Regions from separate parts of the Citricoccus sp. NPDC079358 genome, predicted to be linked through region 2. Evidence: predicted binding sites of a transcription regulator. Region 2 holds the regulator's gene; each other region holds the start of a gene.
What was found. The regulator LexA, encoded in region 2, represses DNA repair genes until DNA is damaged. The targets are predictions, from matches to a motif close to TCGAACANNTGTTCGA.
Positions count from the first base shown of each region.

Region 1: AB0333_RS02065 (DUF222 domain-containing protein) is a predicted target of LexA. The motif match lies at 4,074-4,089, and genes of this name have one in related genera.
Region 3: AB0333_RS04655 (DUF222 domain-containing protein) is a predicted target of LexA. The motif match lies at 2,134-2,149, and genes of this name have one in related genera.

Region 1 covers NZ_JBFBLI010000001.1:435,259-441,655, reverse strand. The annotation lists gene AB0333_RS02075 (histidine phosphatase family protein) at 1-242, opposite strand, end outside; gene AB0333_RS02070 (sigma 54-interacting transcriptional regulator) at 435-2,003, shown strand; gene AB0333_RS02065 (DUF222 domain-containing protein) at 2,039-3,952, opposite strand; gene AB0333_RS02060 (VWA domain-containing protein) at 4,331-6,346, shown strand.
Region 2 covers NZ_JBFBLI010000010.1:42,069-48,465, reverse strand. The annotation lists gene AB0333_RS12600 (Ig-like domain-containing protein) at 1-736, opposite strand, end outside; gene AB0333_RS12595 (LysM peptidoglycan-binding domain-containing protein) at 846-1,205, opposite strand; gene lexA (transcriptional repressor LexA) at 1,417-2,160, shown strand; gene AB0333_RS12585 (hypothetical protein) at 2,166-3,062, shown strand; gene AB0333_RS12580 (ATP-dependent DNA helicase) at 3,059-5,155, opposite strand; gene hflX (GTPase HflX) at 5,152-6,397, opposite strand, start outside.
Region 3 covers NZ_JBFBLI010000002.1:493,665-500,061, reverse strand. The annotation lists gene AB0333_RS04665 (dihydrofolate reductase family protein) at 1-19, opposite strand, end outside; one part of gene AB0333_RS04660 (IS3 family transposase) at 459-1,525, opposite strand; one part of gene AB0333_RS04660 (IS3 family transposase) at 1,525-1,843, opposite strand; gene AB0333_RS04655 (DUF222 domain-containing protein) at 2,261-4,051, shown strand; gene AB0333_RS04650 (hypothetical protein) at 4,048-4,182, shown strand; gene thrS (threonine--tRNA ligase) at 4,340-6,364, shown strand; gene AB0333_RS04640 (HIT domain-containing protein) at 6,397-6,397, shown strand, end outside.

The sequences.
Region 1 (6,397 bases), on a different contig from region 2:
TCGAGGGTTCGCTCCAGGGGTGACGCGTAGATGGCGTCAAACGGCAGCACCGCGAGCCGCTCGGCGACCCGGCCGGCCTGCTCCACCCCGGCTTCTGAGAGATGCAAGCCGGGCGCACGGCCTGGCAGCACCGTCCCAGTGGTCGGTGTCTGACCGTGCCGAACCAACAGGATCAGGGTGGTCGGGGCCTCTGGTGGGGGTGACGGCGTTGGTGGGGGTGACGGCGTCTCGTCTCGTGGCATCACGGCCAGCCTAGGCGGGCGACCGGGAACAGTCACGGCGTGGACATCATCCGTCCACGTGCTCACCATGGTTCTTGGTCCCCAGTGGGTCCTGGCGCGATTCAGGCCCTCCCATGATGTGGGCCTTGATGTGGGTATGTGGACGAGGTGGGTCTCTGTACGCGCTGGGCCGCCGCCGATAGCGTGAGCATCATGGCCACTGTTCCTGATCCCACGCCACCCACGGACTTTTCGCCTTCGGCGACCTCTCCTGAGGCGGCCCCGCCCTCCATCAGCACCCTCGCCGAATTGCGCGCCGCCGGCCACGAACAGCGGTCCTTGCGGGAGGAGATCCGCGCCAACCTCCTGGCAGCCTTGGCCGCCGGTCGGAACCCGTGGCCCGGACTGCACGGCTTCGACCGTACGGTCATTCCCCAGCTGGAGAGGGCCCTGATCGCCGGGCACGACGTCGTCCTGCTGGGTGAACGAGGCCAGGGCAAGACCCGGCTGCTGCGAACCCTGAGCGGATTGCTGGACGAATGGTCGCCGGTGATCGGCGGGTCTGAACTCAACGAGCATCCCTATGAGCCCCTCACCTCTGAGAGCCGGGCACGGGCCGCGCGCGACGGCGGCCGGTTGCCCGTGGCGTGGAGGCACCGTTCGGAGCGGTATGTGGAGAAACTCTCGACGCCGGACACCTCCGTGGCCGATCTGATCGGCGACGTGGATCCGATGCGAGTGGCCGAAGGCCGCCGTCTGGGCGACCCGGAGACGATCCACTATGGGTTGGTCCCCCGGTCCAATCGTGGGATCGTCGCCCTCAACGAGTTGCCGGACCTGGCCGAACGGATTCAGGTGGCTCTCTTGAACGTCATGGAGGAACGGGACATCCAGATCCGGGGTTACGTGCTGCGCCTGCCCCTGGATGTACTGGTGGTCGCCTCCGCCAACCCGGAGGACTACACCAACCGTGGCCGCATCATCACTCCGCTCAAGGACCGTTTCGGAGCGGAGATCCGCACTCACTATCCCCTTGAGCTGGCCCACGAGATCGCGGTGATCCGGCAGGAGGCACGACTGACCGCGGAGGTCCCGGACGTGGTCCTGGAGATCTTGGCCAGGTTCACCCGTGCCTTGCGTTCCTCGAGCGCTGTCAATCAGTCCTCGGGAGTCTCTGCTCGTTTCGCCATTGCCGGTGCTGAGACCGTCGCCGCCGCAGCCCGCCATCGGGCGACCGTTCGAGGCGACGAACCGGTGGCGCGCCTCGTGGACCTGGAATCCGCTGCGGAAGTGCTTGGTGGCAAGATCGAATTCGAGTCGGGTGAGGAGGGCCGGGAAGACGAGATCCTCGAACACCTGTTGCGGACCGCGACCGCCCAGACCGTGCGGGAGCATTTTGCCGGCCTCGACTTCGCACCGCTGGTCGACGCCTTCGACGGGCACCGCACCACCACCGGCGAACGCGTGACCGCGGCCGAGTTCCTGGCGGATCTGCCCGAACTTGAGGACCCGACCTTGTATGACGAGATCGTCCAACGGCTGAGCGCCCTGGCTACCCGAGATTCCACCCCGCAGACGGACGCCGGAGGAGGCCTCACCGCAGGCGTCCTCGCAGCAGGAGACCTCACAGCAGGACACCCCGCCGAAGATCAGAGACCGGATGCTGCTGCCGGGCAAGCCCTCGGGCATCGGGCCGGCGCCATCGAGTTGGCCCTCGAAGGCCTGTACCTGGCCCGTGAACTATCCAAGGAGTCCGACGACGGCCAGACCATCTACGGATAAGGGGGCCGCTGGCCACCCCACCGCATCGAGCCGGATCACGCCGCACCCTGCTGGTCTGCTTCGCCATCGCTTTCGCCTTCGCCGCCTTCGTCTTCGCCTTTTTCCGGAAGTCTCTGACCATTCGTGGTGGTGGAGTTATTGGAGCCCGTCCGCCAATAGTGATTGCGACGCGGCGTCTGGGCGGGGTCGTGATAGGGAGCCGGAATGAACCACGGAATCCCGTCGACGACCTCGATCTCCCAGGCTCCGGCATGCACGGCATGGTGGTGATGCGAGCAGAGCAGGACTCCGTTGTCCACACTGGTGGGACCGCCGTGTTCCCAGTGCTGGATGTGGTGCGCTTCGCACCACGGGGCATAGATGGAACAGTCCGGTGCCGCGCAGCCGCCGTCCCGGGCCGTGATCGCCCGTCTGAGCTTGCGCGTGAAGAGCCGTTGGGACCGTCCCACGTCCAGCACCTCTCCCTTGCCGCCGAGCACGATCGGGATCAGGTCACTGTCACAGGCCAGCTGCCGGATCATGGCCGGACTCACCGGCCCGGTATAGGCAGCCTGGGAGAGCAGGTGGCCGCTGGTTTCCGGCGGAACGGTGGCTTGATGCCACCGGTATTGTCCGGCCAGGGTCTGGTAGTCGATCATCACCAGCACCTGGGGCCGTGACCCACCGCCAGCGTCCGGCCAGTCGGTGCCCACGGTGCCCTCTGCACCATCCCTCGACCCCTGTGCATGCGTCGAGGTGAGGGCCAAGGCGCCGCTCAGGGCACTCACCACACCATCGAGCCGTTTCTGCGCCAGACTGCGTGGGTCCAGAGCCTCCATCTCCAGGACCTGGCCGGTCCAGGGCTCCGCAGCGGTGTCGATTCCCGGGCTGGCCTCACTGTGAGCCGCCGTACCATCCTCATACCCTGTCAACGCACCGGATTCGATTTCTGTACCGGTGCCCTCGTCCTTGCTCGGGTCTTTGTCCTTGTCTTTGCGAGGATTGGTGGCATCGGCGGTGATGGTCTGCAGGACCTCATGCTGGAGATCCGTAGCCATCAGCAGCCACCGATGCAGGTTGGCCTGGCCCCTGCCGTGGTAGAACAATCCTTGAGCTGCGTTGGCCTGGGCGTCCGTCGGTTCCAGACCATCCGGGTTAACCAACGCATCGAAGCGCTGGCGCCAGTGCGAGCAGACCTTTTTCACGGTTTCAGGATCTGACTGGCAGGCATGTCCGACGAGGATCCGCTCACCTTCCGTGACCAGGCCGTGGACGAGGTCTGGATCGGCACCGGCCAGCCCAGCATCCCGGACGGCCTCAGCCAGGGTTGCCGCCACGGTGTCCACCGAGGCCGAATCCATGGTTGCCTCAGCCACGGCCCGAGCCAGTTCCGGCATTTTTGGAGGGACCACGGCATCGGGTTGCAAGCTGGTCGGGTCGTGGCTGGCCAGCACACACTGCGCCCGCGCCACTCTCTTCTTCGCCTCGACTCGGTGGATCCGCAAGATCTGCCGGAGATAGTCCGCGCCATTGCGGTACGCGGTCTTGCCCTCTGGTATCCCCAACACCTCACGCCGGGTGGCGTGGAGGTCGAAGATCCGATTCGTATGCCCCGCCAATCCGATCCGAGCTGAATCGAGCCGCCGGGACAGTCCCTCCACCTGAGCCAGAACGATCGGCAAGGACGCCGCCGTTGCCTGGCCCTGATGGATGTCAGTACCGGAATCGGTCGCCGTCTCGCCGGATGTCTTGTCGGCGCCGTGGACATCCTCGCCGGGTGCCTCATCGGCAACATGGGCATAGAGGCCCCACTGCGCCGACCGATCCACCTCCGGCTCGTCAGCGAAGCGGTCGAGGTACCCCAGCAGGCCATGGTCAGTGGCCCGTGCCGCCACCTCCTCCACCAGCACGCGGGCGGCCGCCAAGAGTTCGGGCAGGTCCAGAGAGGACACGCCGTCCTGATCGATCAACACCGTCCTTGCCACCCCCGTTTGTCCCCATGCCGGTCCTGCTCATCCATGTCATACCCGATGACGATTCGCCGGCTGTTCGACAGGTGAGAGACCGTCGATCGATGCCCATCGGATTGACTAGTACACCTATTCGAACACAGTGCACGGACGTGGTAGGAGGCTTCGCCCTTCCCTTGCGGACAACACTCCGAGCATGGGAGGCCTGTGCAGGAGGCGGCCGCCGCACAGCGACACCAGCAAGCGGCCGGCTTCCGGCAAGCCGTCGGCGACCCCAAGACCACCGCAACGAGTCCGGAAAACCTGGTGGCGCCGGCGTCGGGAAGACGTAGAGTGACGGTGGAACGCCGAGACCCCGCATCAGGGGAAGGAGTCACCGTGAGACACCACCAGTCCTCACGTTACGGCCGCTACGACGGCGGCCCCGATCCACTCGCACCGCCGATCGACCTCTCCGAGGCACTCGACGCCGTGGCCGATGATGTCATGGCCGGATACTCCCCTGCGCAGGCCCTGCGGGAGTTCCTGCGCCGCGGCGGACGGACGATGGCCGGTCTGGATGAGCTCGCCGGCCGGGTCCAGCAGAAGCGCCGCGACCTGCTCGGCCGACACCGCCTGGACGGCACCCTCCAGGAGGCGAAGAAGCTCCTGGACGAGGCCGTCCTCGAGGAGCGCAAACAGCTGGCCCGCGATATCCGGATGGGCGACACCGATCGGGCCTTCCGGGAGATGCAGTTGCAGAACCTCCCCGCCTCCACTGCCGCCGCCGTCACGGAATTGGCCGATTATGACTGGCAGTCGGACACTGCGCGCCGTGCCTTCGAGGAGATCAAGGACCTGCTCGGGCGCGAGCTACTCGACCAGCGATTCGCCGGCATGAAGAACGCACTGGAAGCCGCCACGGAGCAGGATCGGGCGGCCATCGCCGCCATGCTCCGGGACCTCAACGATCTGCTGGACAAGCACGCCCGCGGTGACGACACCCCCGAGGACTTCCAGGACTTCATGGCCCAACACGGTGACCAGTTCCCCGAAGGCCCGACAGATATTGACGAGCTGATCGACGCCCTCGCCCAGCGCTCGGCTGCGGTTCAGCGGATGCTTCGATCCATGTCCCCAGAACAGCGGGAAGAACTGATGGCCTTGTCTGCGCAGGCCTTCGGATCCCCGGACCTCCTGGACCAATTGAACCGTCTCGACGCCAACCTCCAAGGCCTACGTCCCGGCGAGGACTGGACCGGGTCAGAACAGTTCGACGGCGGCCAAGGGCTTGGCCTCGGAGACGGCACCGGAGTCTTCCAAGACCTGGCCGAACTCGACCAGCTCAGCGACCAGCTTTCCCAGTCCGGTCCCGGTTCCACCTTGTCAGACCTGGATGTGGACCGGCTGGCCCGTCAGCTCGGGAACGAGGCCGCCGCCGACGCCAGAACCCTCGAACGACTCGAGAAGGCGCTCCGGGACAGCGGCCTCCTGCGCCGCGGCGCCGACGGGGATATCACGCTCTCCCCGAAAGCCGTTCGCAAGCTCGGCACTGCCCTGCTCAAGGACGCCGCCGGCCGCCTCTCGGGACGCCAGGGCCAGCGAGATACCCGACGGGCAGGGACTGCCGGCGAGCTCACCGGTTCGAGTCGGGCCTGGCAGTACGGCGATGTCGAGCCGTGGGACGTCACCCAGACCATCACGAACGCGATCGCCCGCACGGTCGCCGAGGGCAGGAATCCCCGGGCCGGCTTACGGATCGAGGTGGCCGACGTCGAGGTCCAGGAGACCGAGGCCCGCACCCAGGCGGCCGTGGCGTTGCTGGTGGACACCTCCTTCTCGATGGCGGCCGAGGGGCGTTGGGTGCCCATGAAGCGCACCGCGTTGGCCCTGCACCACCTCGTCGCGACCCGGTTCCGCGGCGACCAGCTGCAACTCGTGCAGTTCGGCCGCTACGCGCAGCGAGTGGACATCGACGAGCTCACCGCCCTGCCGCCCATGCGCGAACAAGGCACCAACCTGCACCACGGGCTGATGCTCGCCACCCGTTTCTTCCGCCAGCACCCCACCTTGCAGCCGGTGCTGCTGATCGTCACCGACGGCGAACCGACCGCGCATCTCCTGCACCACCCCGGCGCCGGCCCCGAGGCGTGGTTCTCCTACCCACCCGACCGCGAAACGTTGCGCGCCACCATTGCCGAACTCGACCGCGTCGGCCGGCTCGGTGCGGAGACCACCTTCTTCCGGCTGGGATCCGACCCGGGATTGGTGGACTTCCTCGCCGCCATGGCCCGGCGGGTGGACGGCCGCGTGGTGGCACCGGAGGCGGACGACCTGGGTGCCGCCGTGGTGGGCGAATTCCTCCGCTCGCGCTCGCACCCTTCGGACCGACCTGGTTCGGACTGGACCGACTGATCGACTGATCGACTGACCGATCGACTGCCTAACCGACTGCCTAACCGACGG
Region 2 (6,397 bases):
GCGGCACCGCACCCACCAGTCGCTCATCCTCCACGACGTGACCGGGCCAGGACAGGGTGCCGGAGGAGGAATCCACCACCACGGGAACGTCACCCACGGCCACCAACTGCGGTTCCTGCATGCCGGACAGGCCGTCGACGCGGTCCCGGCCGGTCTCCACCAGGGCCCCGGACGACTCATCCTCACGCCCGAAGCGGATCACGGTGGCCTGACCGAGGTCGGCCACGAACACCTCACCGCCCACCGTCGTCGTCGACGTCACGGTCCCCTCAGCCTCGTAGAGTGGCTCGTCCCCGGAGATCTGGGGCGTCGGGTCCACCGTCCCGGCGTATACGGCCCCTTCCGCGGGGTTGCTGGCGGAGATGATGCCCGCCCCGAGCGCGAAGTCCTGGGTGGCCGGCAGCATGACCTGATCACCGGCGGCCATCGCAGTCGTGTCAATGGACGTCAGGGCACCGGATGCCGGATCCAGCATGAGGGCGGTGACATCCTCCTGATGGAGCTCGACGCCCTCCATCGGGGGCCGGAAACCACCGTCCAGGATGGCGGACTCGTGGTTCAGGTGGCCGACGTATCCCCCGCTGTTGTGGGTGACCCAGATGCCTGCATCATGCAGTTCGAGGTCAGCGGTGTCGAAGCCGGGATAGAGCAAGGCGCCGGTGGCCACCAGCGCACCGATGGCGGAAAAGGCCACCGGGGTCGCCACAGACTTCATCTGCTTGCGCTTGTTCCCCATGCGTGCCCCGTCATCAGCAATGGATCCGCCCCACCACGGACCGAGGCCATCCTACCGGCCGGTCGGAGGGTATCGAATCCTCGGCGCCGCAGCCAGGTCCAGCCGGGGCTCAGGCCCCGGCGGGCACGAACAACACCTGGCCGGGCTGTAGCTCACCACCGTCGAGGTCATTCAGTTCGCCGATGCGCAGGATGGCTTCATGACGGGGCGATTCCGGGGCGGTGCGCCCGGCGATGGCCCACAGGGTGTCGCCGTAGTTCACCGTGAGGGTCTCCACGGCTGCCGCCGACTCGTCGGCCGACGCGGACGCCGGGGCCACCCCGTGGGCGCCGAAGAAGACAGCGGCCGCGGCGGCCAGGACTGACAGGAGGATGACGGGGAACCCCACGAAGAGGAAACGACCACGGCGGTTCAGGTGGAATCCGGCGGAGCCGGTCGTGCGGGTCTGGACCGATGCTGCAGTGCTCATGCTCTTCTGCCTCTCCTCCCGGATCCCCGGGCCGTCTAGAACGTGTGTTCGACTGCTTCGACGTCATGTCTAGCACGCCTGTTCGAAACATGCCAAGAAAACTTCGAACATATCTTTGAATCGAGGCTGTGACTCCGGTATCGTCAAAGCCAGCGACCCAGCACGAGACACCTCACCAAGACCGACGGACACGATAAGAACGGATGGTCGAATGGCCCCCCGGATTTCCACTCCCGCCCCGGACCCGCACCGCGTTCCCAGCGTCCGGCCCCTCACCGATCGTCAGCGGATCATCCTCGGATCCATCCGTTCGGCTATTGCCGCGCACGGCTACCCGCCGTCCATGCGGGAGATCGGGGATGCCGCCGGCCTGGCATCCCTCTCCTCGGTCACCCATCAGCTGGGTCAACTCGAGAAACTGGGCTACCTCCGCAAGGATCCGGGCCGCCCGCGTGCCATGGAGGTCCTGCTGGACGAGAACGGCCGAGCTCTTTCGACGGAGTCGGCTGCCGCGGCCCCCGATTCGACCGCCACGCCGGTGGGGACGGTGAGGACCCTGCACACCGGGGCCGCCGAGGGTGATGCCGTACCGGTTCCGCTGGTGGGCAGGATTGCCGCCGGTGGGCCGATCCTCGCCGATCAGCAGGTCGAGGACGTCATGACCCTGCCGCGCCAGCTGACTGGCGAAGGCGAGCTGTTCATGCTGAAGGTCTCCGGGGATTCCATGGTCGATGCCGCCATCTGCGACGGCGACTGGGTGGTCGTGCGCCAGCAGAACAACGCACTGAACGGGGACATCGTCGCCGCCCTGCTCGACGACGAGGCCACGGTGAAGACCTTCCGGCAGCGAGACGGCCACACCTGGCTGCTGCCACAGAACTCTGCGTATGAGCCCATCCTCGGCGACGAGGCGACGGTCATGGGCAAGGTCGTCACGGTACTCCGGGCGCTCTGAGCCCCATGAACCATCGGCCCCTGCCGCCCGGCGTCCGCGTGGCGGATGCCGAGGAGTTCGTTTATACACACGGGCGGCTGCTCGAACGCCGTCGGGTGGACCTGCTGCTCCATGGGGGCGGACCCGAGGGCGTCCTGGCCGCCCTGGGGGCATACCGCAATCCGGACGGTGGTTTCGGCCACGGCCTCGAACCCGATGTGCGATCACCGAGGAGTGAGGCGCTCTCCACCCTGACGGCCCTGGATCTCCTGGCCGGCTGGGATCTGGCCGAGCACCCCTGGGTGCGCTCTGGACTGGAATACGTGGCCTCGACCTCCGGGGTGGATGGTTCCGTGCCGTTCGTCACCGAGGCCTCTCTCGAGTGGCCCCATGCACCGTGGGTCCAGCCGGTTCCGGGCGGTTCGCATCTGACCTTCGGCTTCGCCGCCGCGGCACTGCTGACCGGGTTCTCGGGCGGGTGGGCCGAGGCCGCTTCCGATTGGTGCCGCCTGCGATTGTCCCAGGGGTCGACGGACGGCGGACTGGCCGCCTACGAGACCAAGTACGCACTGAGGTTCCTTGCCGCGGACGGCCTCCCCGCGGGCTCGGCGGACAGCCCGGTCCTGACGGTGCTCCGTGAGCGGCTCTCGGCCGACGGCTCCCTTCCCGTGGAGGGCGGCGCCGAGGACGAGAGCCTCCACGCGGTCGACCTGGTCCATGATCCGTGGACCGTTCCCTTCCCGTCCGATCTTCTCGGCGGGCTGGTCCCGGCGGCCGTGCTGTCACGGGACCGGCGGTGGCTGGCTTCCGCCCAGGACCCCGACGGCGGATGGTCGGTGGATTGGCCCGCCTGGAGCCCGGCCCCCGGCCTCGAATGGCGGGCTATTCGCACGGTCGGCGCCCTGGAGATGCTGATCCGCTAGTCACCGGGACGGAGCCGTTCCAGGACGCCCCGCACCACCGAGGGATCGGCCGTGGGCCAGAAGTCCGGCAGGGTCGAGCGCAGGAACGACCCATACCGTTCCGTCGCCAGCCTCGAGTCGAGGACAGCCACGACACCGCGGTCCGTCGCGGTTCTGATGAGTCGGCCGGCACCCTGCGCCAGGCGGACCGCCGCGTGGGAGGCGGAGACCGCCATGAAACCGTTGCCGCCATGGCGGCTGATGTCCCTGGACCGCGCCGTGGAGAGAGGATCGTCCGGTCGCGGGAACGGGATTCGGTCGATGACCACCAGCCGACAGGACTCGCCGGGCACGTCCACGCCCTGCCACAGGCTCATGGTCCCGAACAGGCACGTGTCCTCCTCCGTGGCGAACTGCCGCACCAAGGCGGTCAGCGTGGTGTCGCCCTGGCACAGGATCGTGGGCTTCGGCCCGAGCCGGGTGCGCATCTCGGTGGCGGCGTCCTCGGCGGCCCGCTTGGAGGAGAACAGGCACAGGGCACCGCCGCCGGACGCCCGGAGCAGTGCCTCCAATTCGTCATAGCTCTCGGGGGCGGCGAACCGGCCCGGCTTCGGCAGGTGCCGCGCCACGTAGAGCACACCCTGCCTCGGATAGTCAAAGGGACTTCCCACGTCCAGACCGGTCCAGACCGGCGCCCCCTCGCCCATCAGGCCGAGAGAGCCAGCCACCGGGTTGAACGATTCCCCGATGGCCAACGTGGCCGAGGTCAACACGGCCGTGGCCTGACCGAAGAGACCTTCGCGGAGTTTGCCGGCTACGGACAGCGGGGCCACGTAGAGCATCGGTGCCGCGGACTCGTCCCCGGGGATCCACCCGGTGCCGGGCTCGAAGTGGCCCGGACGGGAGGCCCAGAGCACCTCGGGATGACTGGTCTCCGGGGTGGTCTCCAGCATCCTCTCGGCCACGTCCAGGACATCCTGCATCCGGGACCGAGCCATCTGACGCCCGCCGTCGGCCGAGGAGTCGGCACCTCCCCCGCTCGGCTTGGAATCACTCAGGCCCTGGCGGGCCGCATCGCGGACGGCCCTCAGGGCATTTTGCTGGACCTCGTCCGGCCCACGCGATATCAGACCCGTTGGGGTCGCTGTGAAGGCAGCGTCGAGGCCGGCGCCAGCCTGCACCAAGTCCTCCACGGCGATGGCCGTATGCTTGCGGGCCGAGGAGGCCGCGGCCTGCACGATGGCGCCGGAGAGCTGTCCGGTCACCGCCCCGGTCACCCGGTCCTGGAGTTCGTGGGCCTCGTCCACCACCACCGCCTCGAACTCGGGCAGCACCGCGAGTCCCTCGAAGGCGGCGATCGCGAGCATGGCGTGATTGGTGACCACCACGTCCGCCTCTCCGGCGTCCGCGCGCGCCCGCTCCGAGAAGCACTCGGCCGCCATCGGGCACTTCTGGGCGCCCAGGCAGTCCACCGCGGACACCGAGACCTGGCGCCACGCGCGATCGGTGACACCCGGATCGAGGTCATCCCGGTCCCCCGTGTCCGTCTCCTCGGACCATTCCCGCAGGCGCAGGACCTCGCGGCCCAGGGGGCTGGTCGGGCCGCCGTCAGATCCGGACAGCAACTCGCCGTCGTCGGCCATGCCGAACAGTGCCTGGCCGTCCTCCTCCGGAAAGCCGCCCTCCAGCTTGTGCCTGCACAGGTAGTTGGACCGGCCTTTGACCAGGGCGATGTTCATGGGACGGGGAAGCTCGTCCCGCAGGGCTTCCAGCAGCTTGGGCGCATCCCGCCGCATGATCTGGGACTGCAAAGCCAGGGTGGCGGTGGCCACCACCACCGGGTTCTCGGCCTCCAGGGCGTGCTGGAGCGCCGGCACCAGGTACGCCAACGACTTCCCGGTGCCGGTGCCCGCCTGCACCAGCAGGTGCTGCCCAGTCTCCAGGGACCGGGCCACCTCCACGACCATGCGCCGCTGCCCTTCGCGGCGCTGTCCCCCGGTGGCTGTGACGGCGGCGTCCAGCAACCGCAGGGCCTCACGCTCGGCGTCAGTACGGGGCTCGGCGGCGGGCTCCGCTACAGCAGCCGGCGCAGCCTCCTCGACCGTCTCTGTCATGCTCCGGCGCGCTCCTGACCGTCCGCGGACCTCTCGGCGGCATAACAGCGCAGGTCCTCGGCAATGTCCTCGCGGACCAGCACCCGGAGCCGCGTGCCCTCGGCCTCGTAGGTCTCCGAGATGATGTCCGCGTCCGGCGAGTGCAGGCGCGAGACCACGTCCCCGTCGGTGAACGGGATCAACAGGTCCAGGGCCACATTCGGGCGCGGGATCGCGTCCGAGACGGCGCGCTCAAGTTCCTCGATCCCCTCCCCGGTCCTGGCGGAGACGACCACCGACCGCAGTTCCTTCTGACGCAGCCGGGCCACCACCACCGGGTCGGCGGCATCGGCCTTGTTCAGCACGATGATCTCCGGGATCTGCCGGGCGTCCACCTCGGCCAGCACGGCTCGCACGGCGGCGATCTGCCCCTCGGGGTCCGGGTGCGAGGCGTCGACGACGTGCAGGATCACGTCCGCGTCGGCCACCTCCTCCAGGGTGGAGCGGAAAGCCTCGACCAGCTGTGTCGGCAACGAGCGGACGAAGCCGACCGTGTCCGAGAGCGTGTAGCCGATGCCGTCCGGTGTGACGGACTTGCGCACCGTCGGATCCAGGGTGGCGAACAGGGCGTTCTCTACGAGGACGCCGGCATGCGTGAGGCGGTTGAGTAGGGAGGACTTGCCGGCATTCGTATACCCGGCGATCGCCACGGACGGCACCCGGTTGCGACGCCGGTTGGCCCGCTTGGTCTCGCGCGCCGGTTTCATCGCAGTGATCTCCCGGCGCAGCTTGGCCATGCGGGTGCGGATACGGCGGCGATCCAGCTCGATCTTGGTCTCACCGGGGCCACGGGAGCCGATGCCCTCACCGCCGGCGGCACGGCCACCGGCCTGGCGGGACATGGACTCGCCCCAACCGCGCAGGCGCGGCAACAGGTACTCGAGCTGCGCCAGTTCCACTTGGGCGCGGCCCTCACGGGACTGGGCGTGCTGAGCGAAGATGTCCAGGATCAGCGCCGTACGGTCGATGACCTTGACGCGGACGATGTCCTCCAGGGCACGACGCTGGGAGGGAGCCAGCTCCGAGTCCACGACGACGGTGTCCGCACCGGTCATCGCCACGATGCCGCGCAGCTCCTCGGCCTTGCCCTTGCCCAGGAAGGTGGCCGGATCCGGCAGGTGCCGGCGCTGGATCAGACCGTCCAGGACCTCGGACCCCGCGGTCTCGGCCAGGGCCGCAAGCTCGCGCAGGGAGTTCTCGGCG
Region 3 (6,397 bases), on a different contig from region 2:
GCAGATGGTGTGTCAGCACGAAGACCGGGGTGCGGAACGGTGGATCATCACCCCACCAGCCCTTCCAGTCCTCGCTGGTCCAGGGGCCCGGAACGGGCTGAACTTGTGACTTCCCATGATCTCGGCCCCGATGTTGTGAGTGAAGTCGCGGACGATGTGGTCGTCCACACCCCGGGAGCCGCCAGGCTCCGTCCGGTTGGGCCAGCTGTCCGTGGCCACCGCCCATCGGGTCAGCGGGCCGGGATCCACCTGACCGAAGGGGCGTTCCAGGCTCTGGTCTTCGCCTGCGGCGATGCCATCCCGCGAGACGAAGAAATTCTGGACCCTGAGTCGTGGGGACCTGCCCCGGTGAAGTGGCTCGCCGGTGGCGGAATCTGTCGTGGAAGGCATGGCTACTTCCCGGTTCTGGGCTGCGGAATTTTTCAAGTCAAGCGGTACCAAGGTGAGTTAGGCGGCCGTTAGGCTGCGGCTTTTTCGGTGGTGGTCTGGGGTTGGTTGATCCATGCTGGACCGGGGAGGTCCAGGATCTTGAGATCGTCGGTGGTGCTGAATCGGTTCGGGTGCTTGGCTCTGGCCGCGGCCAGGGTCTGTGAGCGCTTCTGCGCGAGACCGTGGGCGAAGCCGTAGTGCACGTTGGCGGGAGTGTGGAACCCGAGGCCGGAGTGCTGGTGGTGATGGTTGTACCAGTCCACGAATTCACTGATGAAGGCCCGCGCATCGCCCAGTGAGGCGAAGCGCTCGGGGAAGGTCGGCCCGTACTTCATCGTCTTGAAAAGTGACTCTGAGTAGGGATTATCGTTGCTCACCCGGGGCCTGGAGTGGGATCGGATGACCTCCAGATCAGACAGCAGCGCGGCCACGGTCTTGGAGGTCATCGAGGTGCCGCGGTCGGCGTGGACGACCTGAGGGATGCCATGGATACCGAAGATCTCCCGCATCATCTCCACCGCCAGGACTCCGGACTCGGAGGCGTGCACGTGCGCGCCGACGATGAATCGTGAGTGGATATCCACCATCAGGTAGCAGTCGAAGTACTTGCCCTTGACCGGGCCGGCCAGCTTCGTGATATCCCACGAGAGCACCTGCCCCGGGGCGGTGGCCACCAGCTCCGGGATGGCCCTGGGCGGGTGTGCGGCCAGCCGTCGTCGCTCCACGACCTGCTCGTTCTCGGCCAGCACCCGGTAGAACGTAGAGACCGAACCCAGATAGATCCCCTCATCCAGCAGCTTCGTATAGACCTGCAACGGCGCCAGGTCCACGAATGCCGGGCAGTTCAAGACGGCGAGGATCTCGGCCCGCTCCGCGGTACTGAGCTTGTTCGGCGGCGCCACCGGCGGGTGATCTCGAGCCGCTCCTGGCTTGCGGTAGATCGTGGTCCGCGAGACCCCGACCAGGGCTGCCGCCAGCCGGGTGGGTACCTTGAGGTCCACCAGCTGGTGGTAGGCGTTGGTCATTTCTTCTTGGGCTTCGGCACGTCCGATGAGCTCTCGATGGCGTTCTCGAAGAACGCCGAGAGTTTTCCCATCACCTCCAAGGCTGCCTCGGTCTGCTCCAACCGGCTCTCGCTCACCCCTAGCTGGCGGCGCAGACGCGCGATCTCGGCCTGCTCCGGCGACAGTTTCCCGATCGTCTGTCCGGCCGTTTTGCCCTCCAGTACCCCGGCATCACGTAATTTGCGCCACTCGGCGATCTGAGAGGAATACAACCCTTGTCCCCGCAGGAAGGCACTGCCCTCCTGACGGGTGCAGGCCTCCTCGTACTGGGCCAGATACTCGAGTTTCTGCGCCGGGGTAAAAGACCTTCGAGGCCTCGGTCCACCGGCGCGGGGTCCGGGACTACTCATGGATCCATCTTGGCCCACTTCGGCCAAAGCTAGATTCGACATCATGATCGGATTCCTGATTCTCGCCCTACGCGATCGAACTGACTTGCTCAGTCACCGTGGTACCGCTCCAGCCTGACACGTAGGGCTGCGCTGTCAGCACTCGGACGCTGGTGGTTGCCCTGAGTGTAGAAATGCACGACGCCGGATGGCCAGATCCGCTGGGCGTACCCCTTCCTGCACAGGCAGCCGAAAACGGGACGGCATCCACATTCTGCGATGGAGGGGCTTATCGTGTCCCAGCCTCGTGATCGAATGTATGTACTAAGCGATCGAGTCGGTGAGGTTGAGCTGGTGAGACCGCGTGAGAGGGGAACCGAGTCATCTCGGCGCGACAGGTTACCCAGTGGAGACGGGCGACGTGGGAAGGGAGTACCGGTGATCGAGAAGGACGAGTTGACACAGCTGGACCTGCCCGGGCTGCTGGCGGCCTCCCGCCTCCTTCTGGAGGAGTTGACGTCACGGGTGTCGGACCCACGGCTGCTGGACTCCGTCGACCGCTTCCCAGACGGGCCAAACCGGAACCGTTCCGACGAGTGGGGCCTGTATGCCCATGTGGACAGGGGGCTCGAGGAGAGGAGTGGTACCGACCCGGACGAGCTGCCGAACGATGAGACACTGCCCGACGAGACGCTGCCCGACGAGCTGCTGAACAACGAGACGTTGAGCGCCACCGCGGAACCGGTGCCGAGGGGATGTTTACCCGTCGTGCTGTCCGGAGTGGAGGACCTCGGACGATGGGTGGAGGCGGCTCGAACGGGGTTGGCAGGACAGGTGGACCAGGTCTTCGAGGCGCATGCGACCCGCCGTGGCGTGTTGGGGATTCCGGAGGGGAAGTGTGCCTACCGCAATGGGGCGGACTACCTGCAGCAGGTCTTACGCATCCCCCGTCATGAGTCGAAGAAACGTGTCCGACGCGCTGTCCGTGTCATGTCGCGATTGTCCCAGGACCGCACCCAGGTAATTCCACCCGAGATGACAGCACTGGCTAACACCGTGACCTTGGCCCAGGCCGATCCAGCCGCGGTGGACACCGTGGCGGATGCCCTCACGACTGCTCGTGCTGATGCGAGCCGGGCCGGAGCGCCGAAGGACCGTATCGACCCCTTGATCGCTGAGGGGGAGCGGGTGTTGGCGGCCCAGGCGCGGGAGATGGACCCGGACGCCCTGCGGAAGGTGTGCGCGTACTGGCGCCAGCGCTTTGACGCCGTGGTGAATCCCGATGGCCTCGAGCCCACCGAGGCCCAGATGAACGCGGCCCAGGGACTCTTCTATCACGGCAAGGGAACTGCGAGCCTGCACCGCTGGTCCCTGCTGGCGACCGACGGCCAGCATGAGACGTTGAAGACCCTCGTGTCCGCCTCCTCCAATCCTCGCACGTCTGCTGGCGACTGTGCTGGCGACGGCTCAGGTTCCGAGGTGTGGGCGAAGCACCTGGATGGTGCCGACTCGTTGGATTCCCGGAGCCGGGCCCAACGGGAACTGGATGGTCTCATCAGTGCCCTGATCGGTGCCTTGGCCTTGACGAAGCAGGCGTCTTCTACCGTCGAGGAAGGCGGTTCTGACCTGCCGGATACCGGGAGCGGAAGAACTCGGCCGCAAGTTCTGGTGACGATCGACTATGAGTCCCTGGCGGGACGGTACGCCAGTCTGCAGAGCGGGGCGGGAACTGGCCACGTGGTCTCCCAGGGAGCCTATGCGGGAGCGGTTGATCCACAGACCATCCGGCAGAAGGCCTGTGACGCGGACCTGATCCCCGTCGTGCTCGGCGGGCGAGGAGAAGTGCTCGACGTGGGGCGATCCCAGCGGCTGTTCACTCGAAAGCTCAGACGGGCCATCGTCGCCCGGGACGGCGGATGCGCGGCACCAGCCTGCTCCATTCCCGCTCCCTGGTGTGAAGTCCACCACATCAGCTTCTGGGAGCACGGCGGGCCCACCAGTGTCGAGAACGGAGTCCTGCTCTGCTCACATCACCACCACGCCGTCCATGCCGGAGCCTGGGAGATCGAGGTTAGCGGCTGGGTGCCCTGGTTCATCCCGGCCCGCTATCACGACCCCGAACAACGGCCCCGCCGCAACCACTACTGGCGCCCCCGAGATCCAGGGAGCCCGGGGCCCGACACTCCGGGTGATCCAAGCCGTCCTGACAACCTCGACGATGCGGCGTGAACCAGCCGAACCAGCCGAACCAGCCGAACCAGCCGAACCAGCCGAACCAGCCGAACCAGCCGAACCAGCCGAACCAGGCGAACCAGCCGAACCAGCCGAACCAGCCGAACCAGCCACCGGCACGCTCGTGACCTGCGGCCGGCTGATGTGCAGGACTCCACCTGTGGCACCACGGCGTGCACGCCATCAGACGTCGAACCGACGACGTCTGCCCTAGAATGGCCGGTGGCTGGCGATGGCCACCGTATGCCATCAGCCCTGAAGCCCTACCCGAGGAGGAACCGGACCGTGTCCGAGGCGTCGCAGCACGAACAGATCAGCATCACCGTCAACGCGGAATTGCGGGAGGTGACCTCGGGTACCACCGGCACAGAGCTCTTCTCCGATCAGAAGACCATCGTCGTGATGCGAGTGGACGGCCAACTGCAGGATCTGAGTCGTCAGATTCCGGCCGGCGCGGACGTCGTGGGCGTGGATATCTCGGACCAGGATGGACTCAACGTCCTGCGCCACTCGACCGCCCATGTCATGGCTCAGGCGGTTCAGCAGTTGCGCCCGGGCGCCACGCTGGGTATCGGCCCGTACATCACGGACGGCTTCTACTTCGACTTCGACGTCGAGGAGCCCTTCACCCCGGAGGACCTCAAGACCGTCGAGAAGATGATGCAGAAGATCATCAACTCGAACCAGACCTTTGCCCGCCGCGTCGTCACCGAGGACGAGGCACGCCAGGCGATGGTCGATGAGCCGTACAAGCTGGAACTGCTGGGCAAGCAGGACGATGCGGACGCCGTCGGCGAGGGCGCGAACATCGAGGTCGGCGCCGGCGAGATCACCCTCTACGACAACGTGGACCGCAAATCCGGTGACAGCGTCTGGTGCGACCTCTGCCGCGGCCCCCACCTGCCGAACACCAAGCTCATCTCCAATGCCTTCGCGCTCACCCGTTCGGCTGCCGCCTACTGGCTGGGCAACGACAAGAACAAGCAGTTGCAGCGCATCTACGGCACCGCCTGGCCCACCAAGGACGATCTCAAGGCGTACCAGGAGCGATTGGCCGAGGCAGAGCGCCGCGACCATCGCAAACTGGGTGCCGAGATGGACCTGTTCTCCTTCCCGGACGAGCTGGGATCCGGCCTGCCCGTGTTCCACCCTCGCGGCGGCATCATCCGCAAGGAGATGGAGGACTACTCGCGTCAGCGTCACACCGAGGCCGGCTACGAGTTCGTCTACACCCCGCACATCACCAAGCAGCACCTCTACGAGATCTCCGGTCACCTCGACTGGTATGCGGACGGCATGTTCCCGCCCATGCAGATCGATGAGCAGCGAGATCCGCTCACGGGCGAGATCACCAAGCAGGGGCAGAACTACTACCTCAAGCCGATGAACTGCCCCATGCACAACCTGATCTTCTCGTCGAGGGGCCGCTCCTACCGTGAGCTGCCCTTGCGGCTGTTCGAGTTCGGACAGGTGTACCGCTATGAGAAGTCCGGTGTGGTGCACGGCCTGACCCGCGTGCGTGGGATGACGCAGGACGATGCCCACATCTACTGCACCAAGGATCAGATGAAGGAGGAGTTGACCACCACCCTCACCTTCGTTCTGGACCTTCTGAAGGACTACGGCCTCAACGACTTCTACCTCGAACTGTCCACCAAGGATCCCGAGAAGTACGTCGGCGAGGACGCCATCTGGGAGGAGGCCACCCGCACCCTCGAGGAGGTTGCCACCGCCTCCGGTCTCGATCTGGTTCCGGATCCGGGCGGGGCCGCCTTCTACGGTCCGAAGATCTCCGTCCAGGCGAAGGACGCCATCGGCCGCACCTGGCAGATGTCGACCATCCAGTTGGACTTCAACCTGCCGGAACGCTTCGACCTCGAGTACCAGGCCGCGGACGGCACCCGCCAACGTCCCGTGATGATCCACCGCGCCCTCTTCGGGTCGATCGAACGCTTCCTCGGCGTGCTCACCGAGCACTACGCCGGCTCCTTCCCCGCGTGGCTGGCCCCGGAGCAAGTCGTGGCGATCCCGGTCGCAGAGGCTTTCAACGACTACCTGGCCGACGTCGTCACCCAGCTCAAGGCCCAGGGCATCCGTGCCCGCCTCGACGACGGCTCCGACCGCTTCCCGAAGAAGATCCGCACGGCCTCCAAGGAGAAGGTGCCGTTCGTGCTCATCGCCGGTGGCGAGGATGCCGAAGCAGGAGCGGTCTCCTTCCGGTTCCGAGACGGCAGCCAGGACAACGGCGTGCCCGTGAGCGAAGCCGTCGAGCGCATCGTGAACGCCGTGAGGAACCGGGAGACCCAGTGACCCCGGTGCCGAGCCCGAGGAACAGCGGTCCCG